Regions from separate parts of the Pseudoalteromonas sp. APC 3250 genome, predicted to be linked through region 2. Evidence: predicted binding sites of a transcription regulator. Region 2 holds the regulator's gene; the other holds the start of a gene.
What was found. Region 2 encodes ArgR, which controls arginine synthesis, uptake and breakdown. Its sites were predicted from a motif close to ANTGAATANNTATTCANT; they were not measured.
Positions count from the first base shown of each region.

Region 1: gltB (glutamate synthase large subunit) is a predicted target of ArgR. The motif match lies at 1,478-1,495, and genes of this name have one in related genera.

Region 1 is NZ_JASDCM010000001.1:437,445-440,875, forward strand. It holds gene gltB (glutamate synthase large subunit) at 1-1,376, opposite strand, end outside; gene QL986_RS01980 (Grx4 family monothiol glutaredoxin) at 2,613-2,951, opposite strand; gene QL986_RS01985 (Fe-Mn family superoxide dismutase) at 3,216-3,431, shown strand, end outside.
Region 2 is NZ_JASDCM010000019.1:18,147-21,577, reverse strand. It holds gene ispB (octaprenyl diphosphate synthase) at 1-301, shown strand, start outside; gene mdh (malate dehydrogenase) at 397-1,329, opposite strand; gene argR (transcriptional regulator ArgR) at 1,545-2,012, shown strand; gene QL986_RS16085 (Dyp-type peroxidase) at 2,070-2,969, opposite strand; gene QL986_RS16080 (ABC transporter ATP-binding protein) at 3,009-3,431, opposite strand, start outside.

The DNA.
Region 1 (3,431 bases), on a different contig from region 2:
TTTTGGTATTTGACAAGGGTTTCATCATCAAATGAGCGATTGCCCGCATCTTGCTCGGTAAGTGCTTCAAAAGGCGTTAATCGTTTAACGTTTTCTTCTAACCACGACTTATAAGGGTGGCGTGATTTTAAATCTTGGTCAATTTCATCTGAATGCCAAATTTTACCCAATTTAGTATCAATAACGAGGAGTTCGCCCGGGCCAACACGTCCTTTTTCGACCACTTCGTCAGCGGTGTAATCCCATATACCCACTTCAGAGGCTAAAGTAATAAAGCCATCTTGAGTAATAATATAACGCGCTGGACGTAAACCATTTCGGTCTAGGTTACAGGCTGCAAAACGCCCATCCGACATAACGATGCCTGCAGGGCCATCCCACGGTTCCATATGCATCGAATTAAAATCATAGAATGCACGTAAGTCGTCATCCATAGCACGGTTTTTTTGCCATGCTGGCGGCACTAGCATGCGCATTGCACGGAATAAATCCATACCACCAGCTAAAAACAGCTCTAGCATATTATCGAGGCTAGATGAGTCAGACCCTGTTTCATTAACAAACGGCGCTGCGCTTTGTAAATCAGGAATAAGCGGCGAAGCAAATTTATAAGAGCGTGCACGGGCCCACTGGCGGTTACCTTCAATAGTATTAATTTCACCATTGTGCGCTAAATAACGAAATGGTTGCGCTAAAGGCCAGCGAGGCTGTGTGTTTGTAGAGAAGCGTTGATGAAAAACACAAATAGCACTGGTCATGCGAATATCAGCAAGATCGAGATAAAAATTTGGCAAGTCAGCAGGCATCATTAAGCCTTTATAGATGGTGACTAGCCCAGATAAGCTCGCAATATAAAATGATTCATCATCCATCAAGCGCTTTTCTGCACGACGACGTGCAACATATAAACGTCGCTCTAAATCTTTAGAACGCCACCCTTCTGGCGCACTAATAAAAATTTGTTCAAACCCAGGCAATTGCTTTAGGGCTATAGGTCCTAACATTGATGGATCGGTAGGGACAACACGCCAACCTAAAATATTAAGCGTTTCTTTTTCTAGTTCTTCGCTTAAAACATCTTTAGCTGCTTGTGCTAATACCGGATCAGCATTGAGGAAAATCATCCCAACGGCGTAATTTTTACCTAAATGCCAATTATTTTCAGCAGCAATAGCACGAAAGAAGCTGTCTGGTTTTTGAAGTAACAAGCCACAACCATCACCCGTTTTACCATCAGCAGATATACCGCCGCGGTGCTGCATGCGATCTAAACCGGTGATCGCCGTACGGATGAGTCGGTGACTCGCTTGGTTATTAACTTGGGCTATTAAGCCAAAGCCACAATTATCTTTTTCTAGTTTTGAGTCATATAACATGGACCCCTCCCCTTGCTGCACTGTTAACGTGGATGAACGGCTCGACGATTTGCTAACAGACGATCAAAATTAGCGTTATTCCTAACCTGAGTCAATATCTTTCTGAATACATATTCATTATATTGAATATATTTCAACTTCATTAAAAATCATAAAATAATGCTAAATATTAACATTTGAGTAGATATTGGATCGAAAACTTTAATGACACCGGTGTTATTTTTAAGAACTTGTAAATAACCCCCCCCTCAATAGTCAGTTTACGTAAACGTAAACCATGCAAATAATGAATAATTATTCATAGCCGTATTTTATTCTTTATTAACTTGCTGATATTTACCTTTTACAAGCAAATTAATTAATAGTTTTTTACAGTGGTTTAAATTAATGCATATATTATTTAATAGTTACCAGTATTTGCTTTCATATTATGCATCTACTGACGTTTTATCTACCTTACCTATAGGTAAACTTTGTTTGGCCACCTAAGCAAAAACAGTGACTGCTATGAACACAGTCATTAAATATAAAGCACTTTAAAATCAACATACTAAAAGTTAACATCTCACTTGACTGCGTAAAAATAGGCTCACTTTTGAGTAAGCTAGCACTGTTTACGAGTGAATTATTTTTAATTTTATCAACTATGGCCTGCGCATATGGCTTACTTTGAATAAGTATTAACGCCAAGGAACGGTGATGAAAAAAGATGCCTGTGCACAAAATAATTAAGTTAATTAAGCAAAAACGATAAGAAAAGCTTAGGGTCTGTTGACCTTTGCGGATTACAATTTGTTCAAACTAGGGGCGGTTTAATCTCGGCGCGAGGTTTGTAACCTAGTGGACTAAGTAAAAACCGAGCAACAAAGAGTAAATCGTCCCTAGGCAGAACCCGAAGTTCAGCGCCTGTTTGTTATTGATGCTGCGTTATCGCCTATTTATGAGGAATACCACACCACATAGGCTCTGCCTTGCCTAAATACCAAACAGACTGCTGCAAATTTAACCTTGAAAGGTCAACAGACCCTAATACTGTTCGTTACTTTTACAGCTTTTAATGGCAGCAAATTGTTTGAGGTGGGTATTATATCGACAGGTTATTGGATCGGCTGAGAATTAAATCCCCATCATAGGAAAATCAGCCTATACCATTGTGAAATCGGCAGGTTCAGTGCTATTTAAGCTTACGCTAGACATAAAAAAAGCTGCAAATTGCAGCTTTTTTTACCTAAACGCTTATTCAGCGTCTGCAGGTTTATGCTTTGCAGCTGTTTCAGCAATCAGTGGTTGTAATTCACCACGTTGAAACATTTCAATGATAATGTCACAGCCACCAATTAACTCGCCTTCAACCCAAAGTTGCGGGAAGGTAGGCCAGTTAGCGTAAGCAGGAAGCTCTGCACGAATGTCTGGATTAAGTAAAATATCCACATATGCAAACGGTTCACCGCACGACATTAATGCTTGTGATGCTTGTGAAGAAAAACCACAATTAGGCAGTTTTGGTGATCCTTTCATGTATAAGATGATTGGGTTTTCAGCAATTTGCTGTTTAATTTTATCGATGGTTTCCATTTACAACCTCAAAATGACGATAGCGAACACATTAGGCCTTGAAAAAGTTTCACTGTGGCCTCAGATATATAGATTAACATAGGCAATTAAAGCCTCAATCTTAAATAGCTTTAGCAAGAGCATTGCTGTTTGCTAAAACTTGAGTAAAATACTCAACAATTATAGTAACACTATATTCCTGTTTGGTATAGATAAGTGCCCTGTTTGCGCAGGCATTACGTATTACTAAATAGACTATCAACCAAAAGAAGATGGAGATAAAAAATGGCATTTGAACTACCGTCACTACCGTATGCAATTGATGCACTTGAGCCACATATTTCGCAAGAAACGTTAGAGTTTCACCATGGTAAACACCACAATACTTATGTGACTAAACTTAACGGTTTAATCCCAGGCACTGAGTTTGAAGGTAAATCACTTGAAGAAATCGTATGTTCTTCAGAAGGCGGTGTATTTAACAACGCTGCTCAAATCTGG
Region 2 (3,431 bases):
TAAAAACATTGGCGACGATTTAGCTGAAGGTAAGCCGACGTTACCTCTTATATATGCAATGCAACACGGTAGTGAGCATCAAACACAGTTAATAAGAGACGCTATTGAGCACTGTAATGGTATGGAGCACCTTGACGAGATACTGGCTGCACTTAAACATACCAATGCCCTTGAGTTCACAATGGAAAAAGCCGAGCAAGAAGCTAATAAAGCAATTGCCTGTTTAGATTGCTTAGCTGAGTCGAGTTATAAGCAAGCACTAATTAGTTTAGCTAGAATAGCGGTTGACCGCGACCACTAAGGGTTGACCGCGACCACTAAGTAATACTGTGTAGATAATTCCGAGCAATAAAAAAGCCTGCAAATGCAGGCTTTTTTATGGGTTAATTTTGGCTATTACGCCATAAAATCAACACCTTCTTTGATATCTTTTTTCAGCGTTTCAAGCATGTCATTTTTAGCTTGCTCTTCAAATGCGCTTAAAGTGCCGTAAGAAAGAATTTCTTCTACGCCATTTTTGCCTAAACGTACTGGGTGTGCAAAGTACTCTGCATCGCCATTTTCAACAGCAACGTATGCATAATCTACAACGTCTTCACCTTGTAAGCCTTTAACTAAAGACATACAAAAACGTGCTGCAGCAGCACCCATAGATAATGTTGCAGAACCACCGCCCGCTTTAGCATTAACTACTTCAGTACCTGCGTTTTGGATACGAGGAGTTAGTGTAGCTACTTCTTCATCAGTGAAAGTAACACCTTCAACTTGAGAAAGTAACGGTAGAATGGTTGTGCCTGAGTGGCCACCAATCACTGGTACTTTAACACTTGCTACGTCTACGCCTTTAAGTTCAGCAATAAACGCTTCAGAACGGATAACATCAAGTGTTGTAATACCAAATACACGCTTAGCATCGTAAGTACCTGCTTTTTTGAATACTTCAGCAACAATCGGTACAGTTCCATTAACAGGATTAGTGATAATACCTACAAGCGCTTTAGGGCAGTTAGCAACAATACCTTCTGCTAATGTTTTAATGATACCGGCGTTAACATTAAATAAATCTGCACGATCCATACCTGGCTTACGTGGCATACCCGCTGGGATTAAAACAATATCACAACCTGTTAATGCTTTATCTAGTGCATCTGCACCAAAACCTTCAACTTTTACATCTGTTGGGATATGAGAAAGGTCAACAGCAACACCAGGAACTACTGGCGCAACATCATATAGTGATAATTCTGAACCAGCTGGTAAGCCTGTTTTTAATAATAAAGACAACGCTTGACCGATACCACCTGCAGCACCTAATACAGCAACTTTCATTGGAATTCTCCGTGATTTGAGGAAGGAAATATTTGTGGTTTATAAGATAAAGAAATTAGCGACTAAAAACAAATTTATCCTGCCTATTTTAGCTATATTTTCGACCATAGTTGTAAACTTTGCTGTTTAAACGCAGCAAAACCTAAACAACTGCTGCATAAATATGCATTTTTGTGTAGAATTTGCAGTATCGACAACATAACTAATTAGACACTATGCAACCACAAGACAAACAAGAAGCATTGGTAAAAGCCTTTAAAGCACTTTTAAAAGAAGAGAATTTTGGCTCACAAGGCGAAATAGTTGACGCATTAAAAGAACAAGGCTTTGATAATATTAGCCAAAGTAAAGTGTCGCGGATGTTAAGTAAGTTTGGCGCGGTACGCACCCGCAATGCAAAACAAGAAATGGTGTACTGTTTACCTGCCGAAATGGGTGTACCAACCGCTAAAAGCCCGTTACGCCAGTTAGTTATTGACATTATGCATAACGAAATGATGATTATTATTCGCACCAGCCCAGGCGCTGCGCAGCTAATTGCCCGTTTACTTGACTCATTAGGTAAAGCAGATGGCGTATTAGGAACAATTGCCGGCGATGACACTATTTTTATTGCGCCAGCGAAAGTATCAGAAATAGACCTCACACTAGAGCGTGTGCGTATTTTGTTTGATACGGTTTAAACTCGTTCGGTTATCACTGTTACGGCTATACTAATACGTAGCCGTTACTGGCTTGTTTTATAGCTGCTTTAGAAATCGCACTGAGGGTGCAAAAAACGCAGAGCCCATATCTGCTTGAGTAAAATCAAGCCAATGGTCGTAATACTCCCCCTGCCCTAATCGGCTATTGAGTACTTTCTCGAACGCATCCCCTTTAGCCGAGCACGTAATCATTAACATCCCCTGCTCATACACGTCGCCATAAGGCATACTTTGATTTAGTAATAATGCTTGCCCCTGTTCATCTTTTAATTCACTTCGGGTTGCATGGCTGCTTTCAAGTGCGGGGCTTATTAGGGTATTGTCGAGACGAGTACGCCCCATTATTTGTTCTTGTTCTTGCAACGACAAGTGCTGCCATAACGTTAAGTCATGCTTATAGCGCTGAACATGAATATAGCTGCCTTGATCTTCAAAGCTATCAGGCTTATTAACGAGGGCCGTAACCCGTTTTTGACGACCATGCGGTGTATCACCGGCATAAATAAAACCATTAAAATCACGGCCATCTAGAAAACGAAAATTACGAATTTGCTCCACCAGCTCAACATCAGGGTTGAAAAGTTTTAATATTTGCAATGCAAACAGGTGGTTCACATCTTCTCTGTCTGAGCGGATTTGCACAAATAAATCGCAAGGCCTTGCACTCATCACAAAATCGCTATGGGTAATATTAGGAAAGCTTTGCAGCTCGCTTGGCATATAATCGGGCAGAATGTGTGGCCAATATTGCGCGCCAATGGCGACCATACAAGAAAGCATAGATTCAGAGAATTGATCACTAAACTCATCTTCAATATCGCTCACTTTTTTAAGCTTAGCGCGAAGTGATTCGTCGTGACCATCAAGTACATTAAAAAATAAGTGCAAACCGTGTAAGTTTGCTTCAGCACAAATCCCTGATTGCGCTTGCGCCATTGTTATTCCTTACTTTTTAGAGCAAAACACAGCGATTAATTACGATTCAAAAAAATTCACCGTGTGCGGTTTTATTTTTATTATAACCTGTTCATTAATTTCAAATGACTGGCCATACTGGGCTGCAACTTCTATTTCTTGCTCAGCAATAACCACAGTGTATACATAAGCAGAGCCAATAAAGCGACTACTTAATATACTAACCCGCTCAGGTTGCTGTTGAGTATCGTTATTACTAACAAGTTCAAGTTGATGCGGACGCACATAAATAACGCCCTTATCGGCCACGCCATGCTGCTGTGGCTGTATTGATTCAACCACCCCAAACTGCGTTTGATATTCAGTGGCGGTTAATACGGTTGCGCTTAAGTATATGCCCTGACCCAGAAACTCTGCAACCTCCTTTGAACGTGGTTTAGCAAAAAGCTGTTCTGGCGTACCTTGCTGCGCAATTTTGCCTTG